Regions from separate parts of the Streptomyces sp. NEAU-YJ-81 genome, predicted to be linked through region 1. Evidence: riboswitches for the same ligand, from Rfam matches in the RefSeq annotation. Region 1 holds a riboswitch; each other region holds the start of a gene.

The links. Region 1 has a riboswitch for cobalamin ahead of J5X86_RS28270 ((2Fe-2S) ferredoxin domain-containing protein). Riboswitches for the same ligand answer to the same signal wherever they lie in the genome.
Region 2: linked by a shared signal. The riboswitch ahead of J5X86_RS25665 (cobalamin biosynthesis protein) and the one ahead of J5X86_RS28270 ((2Fe-2S) ferredoxin domain-containing protein) in region 1 are both predicted to bind cobalamin.
Region 3: linked by a shared signal. The riboswitch ahead of metE (5-methyltetrahydropteroyltriglutamate--homocysteine S-methyltransferase) and the one ahead of J5X86_RS28270 ((2Fe-2S) ferredoxin domain-containing protein) in region 1 are both predicted to bind cobalamin.

What each region holds. Positions count from the first base shown of each region.
Region 1 is NZ_JAGFNO010000015.1:88,851-92,114, reverse strand. Features, by position in the region: gene J5X86_RS28275 (FAD-binding dehydrogenase) at 1-799, opposite strand, end outside; gene J5X86_RS28270 ((2Fe-2S) ferredoxin domain-containing protein) at 956-1,339, opposite strand; cobalamin riboswitch at 1,424-1,553, opposite strand; gene J5X86_RS28265 (NAD-binding protein) at 1,647-3,264, opposite strand, start outside.
Region 2 is NZ_JAGFNO010000012.1:224,957-228,220, forward strand. Features, by position in the region: gene J5X86_RS25660 (cobyric acid synthase) at 1-277, opposite strand, end outside; gene J5X86_RS25665 (cobalamin biosynthesis protein) at 274-1,257, opposite strand; cobalamin riboswitch at 1,432-1,585, opposite strand; gene J5X86_RS25670 (hypothetical protein) at 1,769-2,017, opposite strand; gene J5X86_RS25675 (inorganic phosphate transporter) at 2,031-3,264, opposite strand, start outside.
Region 3 is NZ_JAGFNO010000005.1:398,921-402,184, forward strand. Features, by position in the region: gene metE (5-methyltetrahydropteroyltriglutamate--homocysteine S-methyltransferase) at 1-1,664, opposite strand, end outside; cobalamin riboswitch at 1,828-2,050, opposite strand; gene J5X86_RS15435 (hypothetical protein) at 2,188-2,397, opposite strand; gene J5X86_RS15440 (AraC family transcriptional regulator) at 2,544-3,264, opposite strand, start outside.

The DNA of each region.
Region 1 (3,264 bases):
GGGCGTTGAGCTCGAATTGGCCCACCACGGTGCGCGAGGTGGGCTTGCCGCGGGCGGCGTCGCTCGGCTCCAGGATCGCGCCGCTGACCCCGGTGACGGCACCGCCGGTGACCACCAGATCGTCCACCCGGTGCCGGAACTTGAAGGTCACCCGCCCGTCCTTCGCGGCGGCCCGCACCTTCTTCTCGAACGGCTCGACCACGGCCGGACCGGTGCCCCAGGTGACGTGGAAGCGCGGCACCGAGTTGCCGTGCCCGTCCGCGAGGCCGCCGCCGCGCTCGGCCCAGCCGACGATCGGGAACCACTGCACGCCGAGCCCGTGCAGCCAGGACCGCTTCTCCCCGGCCGCGAAGTCCACGTACGCCTCGGCCCATTTGCGGGCCCAGTAGTCCTGGCCGCCGGGATCGGAGACGCCGCGGTCGAAGCCGGCCGTGCCGAGCCAGTCCTGCCAGGCCAGTTCGTGGGAGTCCTTGATGCCCATCAACCGCTGTTCCTCGGAGTCGACGAAGAACAGGCCGCCGAAGGACCAGAACGCCTGGCCGCCGAGGTTGCTCTCGGGCTCCTGGTCGAGGAGGAGCACCTTGCGTCCCGCGGCCGTCAGTTCCGCCGTGGCGACCAGCCCGGCGAGCCCGCCGCCGACCACGATGGCGTCCGCTTCCGAGGACGCCCCGGAGGCGGCGAAGGCCGGACCCGCCGCCTGGGCGAGCGCGGCGCCGGCGAGCACACCGCCCGCCGCCGTCAGGGCGCGGCGGCGGCTGATCCCGGCAAGCGAGGCGGCATTCTCTGTGGAGTTCTCCATGGGCTGCCTTCCGGAAGGGGGTTCGGAGGGTGCGGGAGATGCGAAGGGGGTTGCCGCGACGGCAACGTGTTACCGACGGTAGCCCACAGGGTGCGGGGCCGCCAGACTCCTGCTCCCAATGAGCAACTCCCCGAAGCCGTAGGGCACTTCGGCCGGTCAGCGCCCGCCGGATGACGGCTCGGGCGAGGCGCGCCGCCGTGGCGAGAAGGCGTACAGATCGAGGATGTCGGGCAGCGGCGCCACGCCGGGGCCGCCCGCGGTGACCCAGGCCACGACGTCCTCTGTCGCCTCCGGGTCGTTGACCAGGCCGAGCCACACCGGCCTGCCCCCGGCGGCACGTCCGGCCGCCGACGGCTGCACCACGATCACATTGGCCTGATCGCAGACGTCCAGACACTCGGAAACGCGTACGGGCGCCTCCTCACCGAGCCGTGCGAGCTGTGCCGCATGGTCGATTCCGGTCACCTTGGGGCTGCCGCAACAGCAGTCCCGGCATACGGTCACCCGGCATGGCACCGGGTCGGTCGGCCTGACAGGCATGCCGCATCACCCTCCTCCGGGGAAGTCCGCCCCCCACGCGGCGGAGCCGCACATCGACACACCCCGTCGAGGAGGCGACCGCGTGAGTCTCCTGGCTCTCGGGTCGATGCTCGTCCCGGCCTTCCCACCCGCGCGTACGGGCAGTGACCTGTTCGGGATCCGCTCGCCGATCACAGTGGCGGCACCGCGCCGGATTCACACCGGCTTCCTCGTTCCGCCGTCGCCTTTGTCGCCCGGCATCATCGCATCCCGGGCACCGCCACACCACGTGGCCCCCGCTCCCGCGAGCGCCGTGGGCGGCTCGACGTCAGTTGCGGCGGGCCGCCGCCTCCGCGAGGATTTCGCCCAGGCCCTGGCGGGTGGCCGCCAGCACCACGCGGTCGTGCGGCCGCAGGACATAGCCGGGGTGCAGATCCCATACCAGGGAGGGCGCCTGGGTGGCGCCGTCGTAAGGAGGCGCCGCGGCGAGGTCGCGTTGCCGGTCGGCGGGTTCCGCCGCGTCCAGTGCGATCACCCGCCAGGCGCCCGGCGCGAACGCCTCGGCGACGGTACGCCCCTCCAGTTGCGGATGCCCGGCGACATGCAGGGCGGCGAAGAGCAGCACCCTGCGCTCGACCGGTATGGCGCCGAGGATCTGACGTCCCATCATCGCTCCGGCGAACGCCGGGGCCGCCAGGCTGGAGACGCTGCGGCTGCGGGTGAGGGCCCGCGGATGGGCCGCGCGCAGCGTGCGGTAGACGGCGGTGGCGAAGCGGTCGTCGTACAGGCGCAGCGCCACCCGCAGCCGGGGCTTGACCGAGCGGGCGTACAGCGTCGCCTCCAGGTTGGTGGTGTCGACGCTGGTCAGGGCGAGCAGGGAGCGTGCCCGCTGGATCTTGGCGGCCTCCAGGACGCCCTCCTGAGTGACATCACCGATCACCGTCGGCACTCCCAGCCTGCGGGCCAGCGGGATGCCGCGCGCCCCGGGGTCCTCTTCCACGCACACCACGGGGATGTCCATCTCCCGGAGTCTGGCCAGGACCCGGGTGCCGACCTTGCCGAGCCCGAGCAGCACGACGTGGCCGGAGAGGCCGCGCGGAGGGCGGCGCAGCGCGGAGGCGGTACGGAAGGTGCCCAGTGCCTCGAGCGCGGCGGCCACCAGGACGGGCAGCATGAGCAGTCCGGTCAGCCCGGACAGCAGTTGGAGGACCTTGCGTCCGGTGGGCTCGTCGAGCGCCGGGTCGTCGATGGCCAGCACGTCCAGCACCGTGAGGTAGGCGGCGCGGAGCAGACCGGCTCCGGTGAGCTGCCAGGAGGCGATGGTGAGGGCGAGCACGGCGATCGCCATTCCGGCGACGGACCAGCGCAGCCGGCGGGAGAACAGCGAGGCGAGGGGCAGTCTGCGGGTGCCGAGCCGCCGTGGCGGCAGCGGTGGGCCGGTGGCGGAGACGGCCTCGAGCACCACCGTGTCGCGTCCGGTGGCGGCGGCCACCTCCTCGTCTCCGGGCAGCAGCTTGGGACCTTCGTCCCCGCTGCTGTCGGAGCCCTCGCTGCCGCCGGGGTCGCTGGTGGTGGACGAGAGCAGGGCGAGGGTGCACAGCCCCGGGCGGGCCACCTCGTCGGGGCCGGGCGGGGTGCGCTCGGCCGCGCGCAGCAGCAGCCCGTCGGCCTGGAGCACTTTGCTGGTACCCGCGACGGCGGTGGCCGCCAGCGCGGGTGCCGCGGTGTCGGCGTCCGACAGTACGGTGGTGGTGGCGTCCAGCTCCGCCGCGTCCATCCCGGGATCGGCGACCCGCGCCGCCTCGTCGAGGAGTTCCTCCAGATGCTGGCCGAGCTTGCGGTTGTAGAGCCGGATCACCAGCCGCAGGCGGGGGTTGAGGCGGCGGGCGCGGAGGGCGGCGTGGATGTTGGCCTCGTCGTCGTCATGGACCAGGGCGAGCGCGGTC
Region 2 (3,264 bases), on a different contig from region 1:
GGACCGGGTTCATCAGCGCGCTCGGCTCGACGCGCGCGGCGGCGGCCTGCATGGCCTGCGCCCGCCCGATCTCCGCCCCCTCCCGGGTGACGAAGGAGTTGAGCGACATGTTCTGCGCCTTGAAGGGAGCCACGCTGACGCCCTTACGGGCGAGCCACCGGCAGATCCCGGCCGTCACCACGCTCTTGCCCGCGTCGGAGGTCGTGCCCGCGACGAGCAGCCCCCCGCCCCGCGCCCCGGAACCGTCCGTGCCGCCCGTACCGCGTATCCCGCTCATCCGCCGCCCCTTCCAGCGGCCCGGAGCCGCCCCGTCAACGCCCTCAGGACCGGCCGGGCCGCCACGGACACCCCGAGCGCCAGGACGCCGACGCGCCGCGACAGCCGTATCGCCCGCTCGATGTCGGCCGACTCCACCGGCCGCCCGCCGGAGTTGAGCACCGGCCGGTGCTCGACCCGGCCGCCGTACGTGAGGGTGCCGCCCAGCCGTACGCCGAGCGCGCCCGCGAACGACGCTTCCACGGGGCCCGCGTTGGGGCTCGGATGGTGCCGGCCGTCGCGCCGCCAGGCGCGCCGCGCACCGCGCGGATCGGGGCCCGCGAGTGTCGCCAGGGCCGCCGTAAGGCGCGCACCGGGCCAGCCGACCACATCGTCCAGACGGGCCGCCGCCCAGCCGAACCGCCGGTAGCGCGGCGACTTGTGGCCCACCATGGCGTCCAGGGTGTTGACGGCGCGGAAGCCGATGAGCCCCGGCACGCCGCCCACGGCCCCCCACACCAGCGCGCCCACGACGGCGTCGGAGGTGTTCTCGGCGACCGATTCGACGACCGCGCGGGCGATCTGCGGCCCGTCCAGCGCCTGCGGATCGCGCCCGCACAGATGCGGCAGCCGCTCCCGGGCGACCTCCAGGTCCCCCGCGGCCAGGGCGCCGCCGACGGCCCGTGCCTCACGGCCCAGCGTCGTACCGCCCAGCACGGCCCAGGTGGCGGCGGCGGTCAGCGCGACCTCCGCGCCACCGCGCCCGCCGAGGGCCCGTACGGCGCGGGTCAGCAGCGCGGCACCAGCGGCCGCGCCGCCCGCGCACAACGCGGTGTGCAGGGCCCCGTAACCGCGGTGGTCACGCCACAGCCGGCGCTCGGCGGCCGCGGCGGCGCGCCCGAACGCGGCGACCGGATGGCCGCGGCGCGGATCGCCCGTGGCGAGATCACCGAGGAAGCCGAGGGCCGCGCCGCACGCGAACGAGGCGTGATCGGCACGCATCCGTCAGGCCGCCGTCACGCCTCGGCGCGACGACATGTAACCAAAGGGGCCGGGTGGGCTGAAGAGGCCGGAAGAGCCAGTGGGGACAGAGGAGGCTGGCGGCGTGGCAGTGCCGGGCATGGCGGTATGTCCTCACTCAGGGTCCGCGCCCTGGTTCGACGTCACCGGCGGTGAAAGTCTCCTGGCTCCCGGATCCGCGCCCCTCCCGGTCTTCCAGCCCCGCGTACGAAAGCAACCGTACGGTCGAGCCGTGACCCCATACAGGCGATGGGAGAGTGCTCCCCGGTGACAGTGGCGGGACCGCGCCGGATTCTCACCGGCTTCCTCTCCTGCCGCCGTTTGGCTCGGGAAGTCCACCATGGGCCGCGAATGGCCGTCAACTCGCATATGACCCATGACGCCCGAGTGTGCCGAGCCCCACAGGCGCGGCCGCACACGAGGCGGCCGCCGGACGGTCGGCGCTGGTCAGCGCCACCATCCGGCGGCCGGTGGGTCGATGAGGACGCGAGCCTCAGGCGACGATCAGATAGATGCCGTACGCCACGGCCGCGGCGCACAGCGCGAAGCAGGTGTACGCCCCGGTGCGCGCGAGCGCGGAGGCGCCGACCGTGCCACCGGACACGGCGGCCGCGCCGCCCTGCTCCGGCGCCGCCTTACGGGACGTCCCGAGGATGCCCAGGGTGAAGACGCCCACCATGCCGACCGTCACCACGAGGCTGACGCCGAAGACCTGGCCGAGTGCCGCCCAGTCGATGCTCATGTTCCGTGGCTCCTTAGCGGGAGGTGCTGCTCGCGGCGGCGGGGGTGGGGGTCTGGTCGGGCGTGTGCTCGGCGATGCCGCCCTCGGGGGCGGTCTCCGCCGCGCTCTCGGGGGCGGAAGGCTTCGCACCCGCGGGCGGTGGGGCCACGGACCGCAGGGCGGCCGTGACGACGCCCACCGGCTCGTGTGCGCCGACCTCGTTGACGTTGGTGTGGTCCACGGGCTTGCGGCGCGACAGCGCCCAGATCGCCCCGCAGGCCAGGACGGCGAGCACGGCCACCGCCGTGACCCCCGCGTTCCCCTGGTCGGCCAGCAGCGCGGCGCCGCCCGCCACCAGGCCCGCGGCCGGGAGGGTCAGCACCCAGGCGAGCACCATGCGGCCGGCGGTCGACCAGCGCACCACCGCGCCCTTACGGCCGACACCCGCACCCATGACGGCGCCGGAGCAGACCTGGGTGGTGGACAGCGCGAAGCCGATGTGGGAGGAGGCCAGGATGACGGTCGCGGCGCCGGTCTGGGCGGCGAAGCCCTGCGGCGGCTGGATGTCGGTGATGCCCTTGCCCATGGTGCGGATGATGCGCCAGCCGCCCAGGTAGGTGCCGAGCGCGATGGCCAGGCCCGCCGAGACGATGACCCACAGCGGCGGGTCGGAGTCGGGTGCCACCACGCCCCCGGTGACCAGCGCCAGGGTGATCACGCCCATCGTCTTCTGGGCGTCGTTGGTGCCGTGGGCCAGGGAGACCAGGGCGGCCGAGGCGATCTGCCCCGCGCGGTAGCCCTTCGCGGTGTCCTCCGAAGAGCGGCCGCGGCCGAGCCGGTAGGTGAGCCGGGTGGCGGCCACCGTGGCGATGCCGGCCACGACCGGCGCGGCGACGGCGGGGATCAGGACCTTCATGACGATCGCGTCGCCGTTGACCCCGTCCAGGCCGACGGAGACCACGGTGGCGCCGATCAGGCCGCCGAACAGGGCGTGCGAGGAGCTGGAGGGGAGCCCGGCGAGCCAGGTCACCAGATTCCACAGGATCGCCCCGACCAGCCCCGCGAAGATCACTTCTGGTCGGATACCGGAGTCCTCGTCGATGATCCCGCCGGAGATGGTCTTGGCCACCTCCACGGACAGGAACGCGCCGACGAGATTGAGGACGGCCGACATCGCCACCGCCACCCTGGGACCGAGTGCTCCCGTGGAGATGGTGGTGGCCATGGCGTTAGCCGTGTCGTGGAAGCCGTTCGTGAAGTCGAACACC
Region 3 (3,264 bases), on a different contig from region 1:
GCGTAGGCCGTCCAGCGCACCGTCATCGGCTCGCGGCGCGAGATGTCACCGGCCAGGATCGGCGGGCGGACGTAGCGGGTGCCGTAGGACTGCACCCAGCCGTGCTGCGTGGCGAGATAGCCGGTGAGCTGCTCGGCGAAGTACTGGACCATGTCGTTGCGCTCGGCCTCGCCGTGCACCAGCACATCCAGGCCGGTCTTCTCCTGGAAGGAGATCACCTCCTGGATCTCGGCCTTGATGCGCTCCTCGTACCCGGCCGTGTCGATCCGGCCCCCGCGCAGGTCGGCGCGGGCGGTGCGCAGTTCGCCGGTCTGCGGGAAGGAGCCGATGGTGGTGGTCGGCAGCAGCGGCAGGCGGAGGTGGGCGCGCTGGGCCGCGGCGCGTTCGGCGTACGGCTGGGAGCGGCGGGCGTCGGCCTCGGTGACCGCGCCGGTGCGGGCGCGGACGGCCGGGTCGCGGGTGATGGGGGAGTTGGCGCGGGAGGCGAGGGTGGCCCGGTTCGCGGCCAGTTCGGCGGTGATCGTGTCGGTGCCGCGGGCCAGGCCCTTGGCGAGGGTGACGATCTCCGTGGTCTTCTGCCGGGCGAAGGCCAGCCAGTGCAGGATCTGCGGTTCGATGTCCCGCTCGGCCGCCGCGTCGAGGGGGACATGCAGCAGCGAGCAGGAGGCGGCCACATCGACCCGGTCGGCAAGGCCCAGCAGGGTGCCGAGCCTGGCCAGGGACTTCTCCAGATCGTTGACCCAGATGTTGCGGCCGTTGACGACACCGGCGATCAGCCGCTTGCGGGGCAGCCCGCCGACGGCGGCCAGCGCGTCCAGATTCGCGGCTGCGGCCTCCGTGAAGTCCAGCGCCAGCCCCTCGACCGGGGCCTTGGCCAGTACGGGCAGGGCCTCGCCGACGCGGTCGAAGTACGAGGCGACCAGCAGCTTCGGGCGGTCGGTGAGGGCGCCGAGATCGCGGTAGGCGCGGCCGGCGGCGTTCAGCTCGGCCGGTGTGCGGTCCTGGACCAGGGCGGGCTCATCGAGCTGCACCCACTCGGCACCCGCCGCCCGCAGATCGGCCAGGACCTCGGCGTACACCGGAAGCAGGCGGTCCAGGAGGGTAAGCGGCTCGAAGTCCGCGGGCGCGCCGGGGGCGGGCTTGGCGAGCAGGAGGTAGGTGACGGGCCCGACCAGGACCGGCCGCGCCGCCAGACCGAGGCCGAGGGCTTCCTTCAGCTCCGCGACCTGCTTGGCGGAGTCGGCCGCGAACACCGTGTCCGGACCCAGCTCCGGAACCAGGTAGTGGTAGTTGGTGTCGAACCACTTGGTCATCTCCAGCGGCGCGACGTCCTGCGTGCCCCGCGCCATGGCGAAGTAGCCGTCGAGCGGGTCGGCGGCGACGGCGTCCCGGTGGCGGTCGGGGATCGCCCCGACCATGACGGTGGTGTCCAGCACGTGGTCGTAGTACGAGAAGTCACCCGTGGGAACTTCGTCGATACCCGCCCCGGCAAGCTGCCGCCAGGTGGTGCTGCGCAGTTGGGCGGCGGTGGCCCTGAGCGCGTCGGCGGTGACGCGGCCCTTCCAGTAGCCCTCGATCGCCTTCTTCAGTTCCCGGTTGGGGCCCTGGCGGGGGTAGCCGTACACGGTGGCCCGTGCCGCCGCGGCTGCGGACTTCGGTGTCACGGAGATCTCCTTCGCGAGATGAATCCCTGAGATCCCGGCGACGGGAGGAGAGCGCGAAGGGTGACACACCGGGCTTTCGGCCTCGCGCGGCAAAAGCGTGGCCAACTGCCTGGTATGTACGCCGACCCGCCCTCGAGGTCACCGAGATGTCCGCGCACGAGTCGTCCGTACGCGGGCAGATGGCAGGTCTTCGGACTCACGGGCGCGTCCTCTTGGAGGAGGACACCTAGTGGCCGTCGCTTCCCAGGCCCTCTCACCGGACCCAGTGCGTATGACGGCGGTCGTTCCCGCTCACCGCTGCGGGGCAGTCCCGGATTCCCACCGGGTTCCCTCTTACGACGCATCCCGCCTGGCGGACGGGGCGAACCAGCTACACCAGCCAGCCTACGGGGCCGTCCGGCGGTGTGCAGGGGGCGGTCCGGTATTCGGGATGGTGAATTGGGACACGCGATGGCCGAGGGTACGGCCGGTGCCGCCCGGGCCGTGCACCGGCCGCACCCCGTCCATCAGCGAGCTCAGGGGGTCAGCACGCGCCGGAGTCCGACCCGCCCGCCAGATTGACCGGGACGGTGACGAAGGAGAACTGGTTGCTGGCGCACACGCCGGGGTAGGCCGTGCTGCTGGAGTTGTTGACGGTGACATCGGGCGCGTCGTCCGCGATGGCGCCGCCCGCGCCGACGGCGAGGGACGCGGCGGTGAGAGCGAGCGTGGACAGGGCGGTCCGGATACGCATGGGAACTCCTTGCTGAGAATCTGCCGCCGGATATGACCGGCTTCGCATGCATGGTGCCCCTTTGGTAGGGCAATCGCGGCCCACCGTCCCTCCAATGGCGGAAGCCGCCCCCGCAGCCGTCCGGCCGGCCCAAGGCGCGCGTCCGGTCATCCGCCGCCGCGCCGACCGTCGTCCGCCGGCGCGGACAGCGGGATCGTCGGTGGACGGCTGGGGTCGGGGATGCGGTCGGTGAAGCCGCCGGGGACCGAGCGGCACTGCTGCTCGCGGAAGTGGACCGGTGCGGTGCCCACTCGGCGGGCGAACAGTCTGCTGAAGTAGGCGGGGTCGTCGTAGCCGACGCGGCGGGCGATGGCGGCCACCGGCAGTTCGGTGCCGACGAGGAGTTCCTTGGCGCGGCCCAGCCGGATGCCGAGGAGGTAGTCCTTGGGGCTGCACCCCGCGCCGCGGCGTACCGCGGTGCGCAGTTCGGCCGGTGTCATGCCGTGCCGGGCGGCGTGTTCGGTCACCGAGAGCGGCTGGAAGGCGTCCCGGGCCAGGGCCTGGAGCACCGGATGTCCGTCGGCGCCGGTGTCGGCGCGGACGCGGCGGAGGGCGACGAGGAGTTCATGGACGGCGGCCGCGGTCTCGACCTCCAGGAACGGATTGCCCTGGCGCGCGGCGCGCGCGATCCGGCCGATGGCCGTACGGGCGGTGGCGGTGTCGGTGAGCGCGACCACGGGGCCGTCCGCGTCGAGATAGCCCAGGTCGGCGTAGGCGGCGGTGGCCGGTCCTGTGAAGTCGACGAACGCCTCGTCCCATCCGGTGTCCGGGTCCGGGGCGTAGTGGTGGGTGACACCGGGGGTGAGCCAGAGCAGCGCGGGCGCGGTG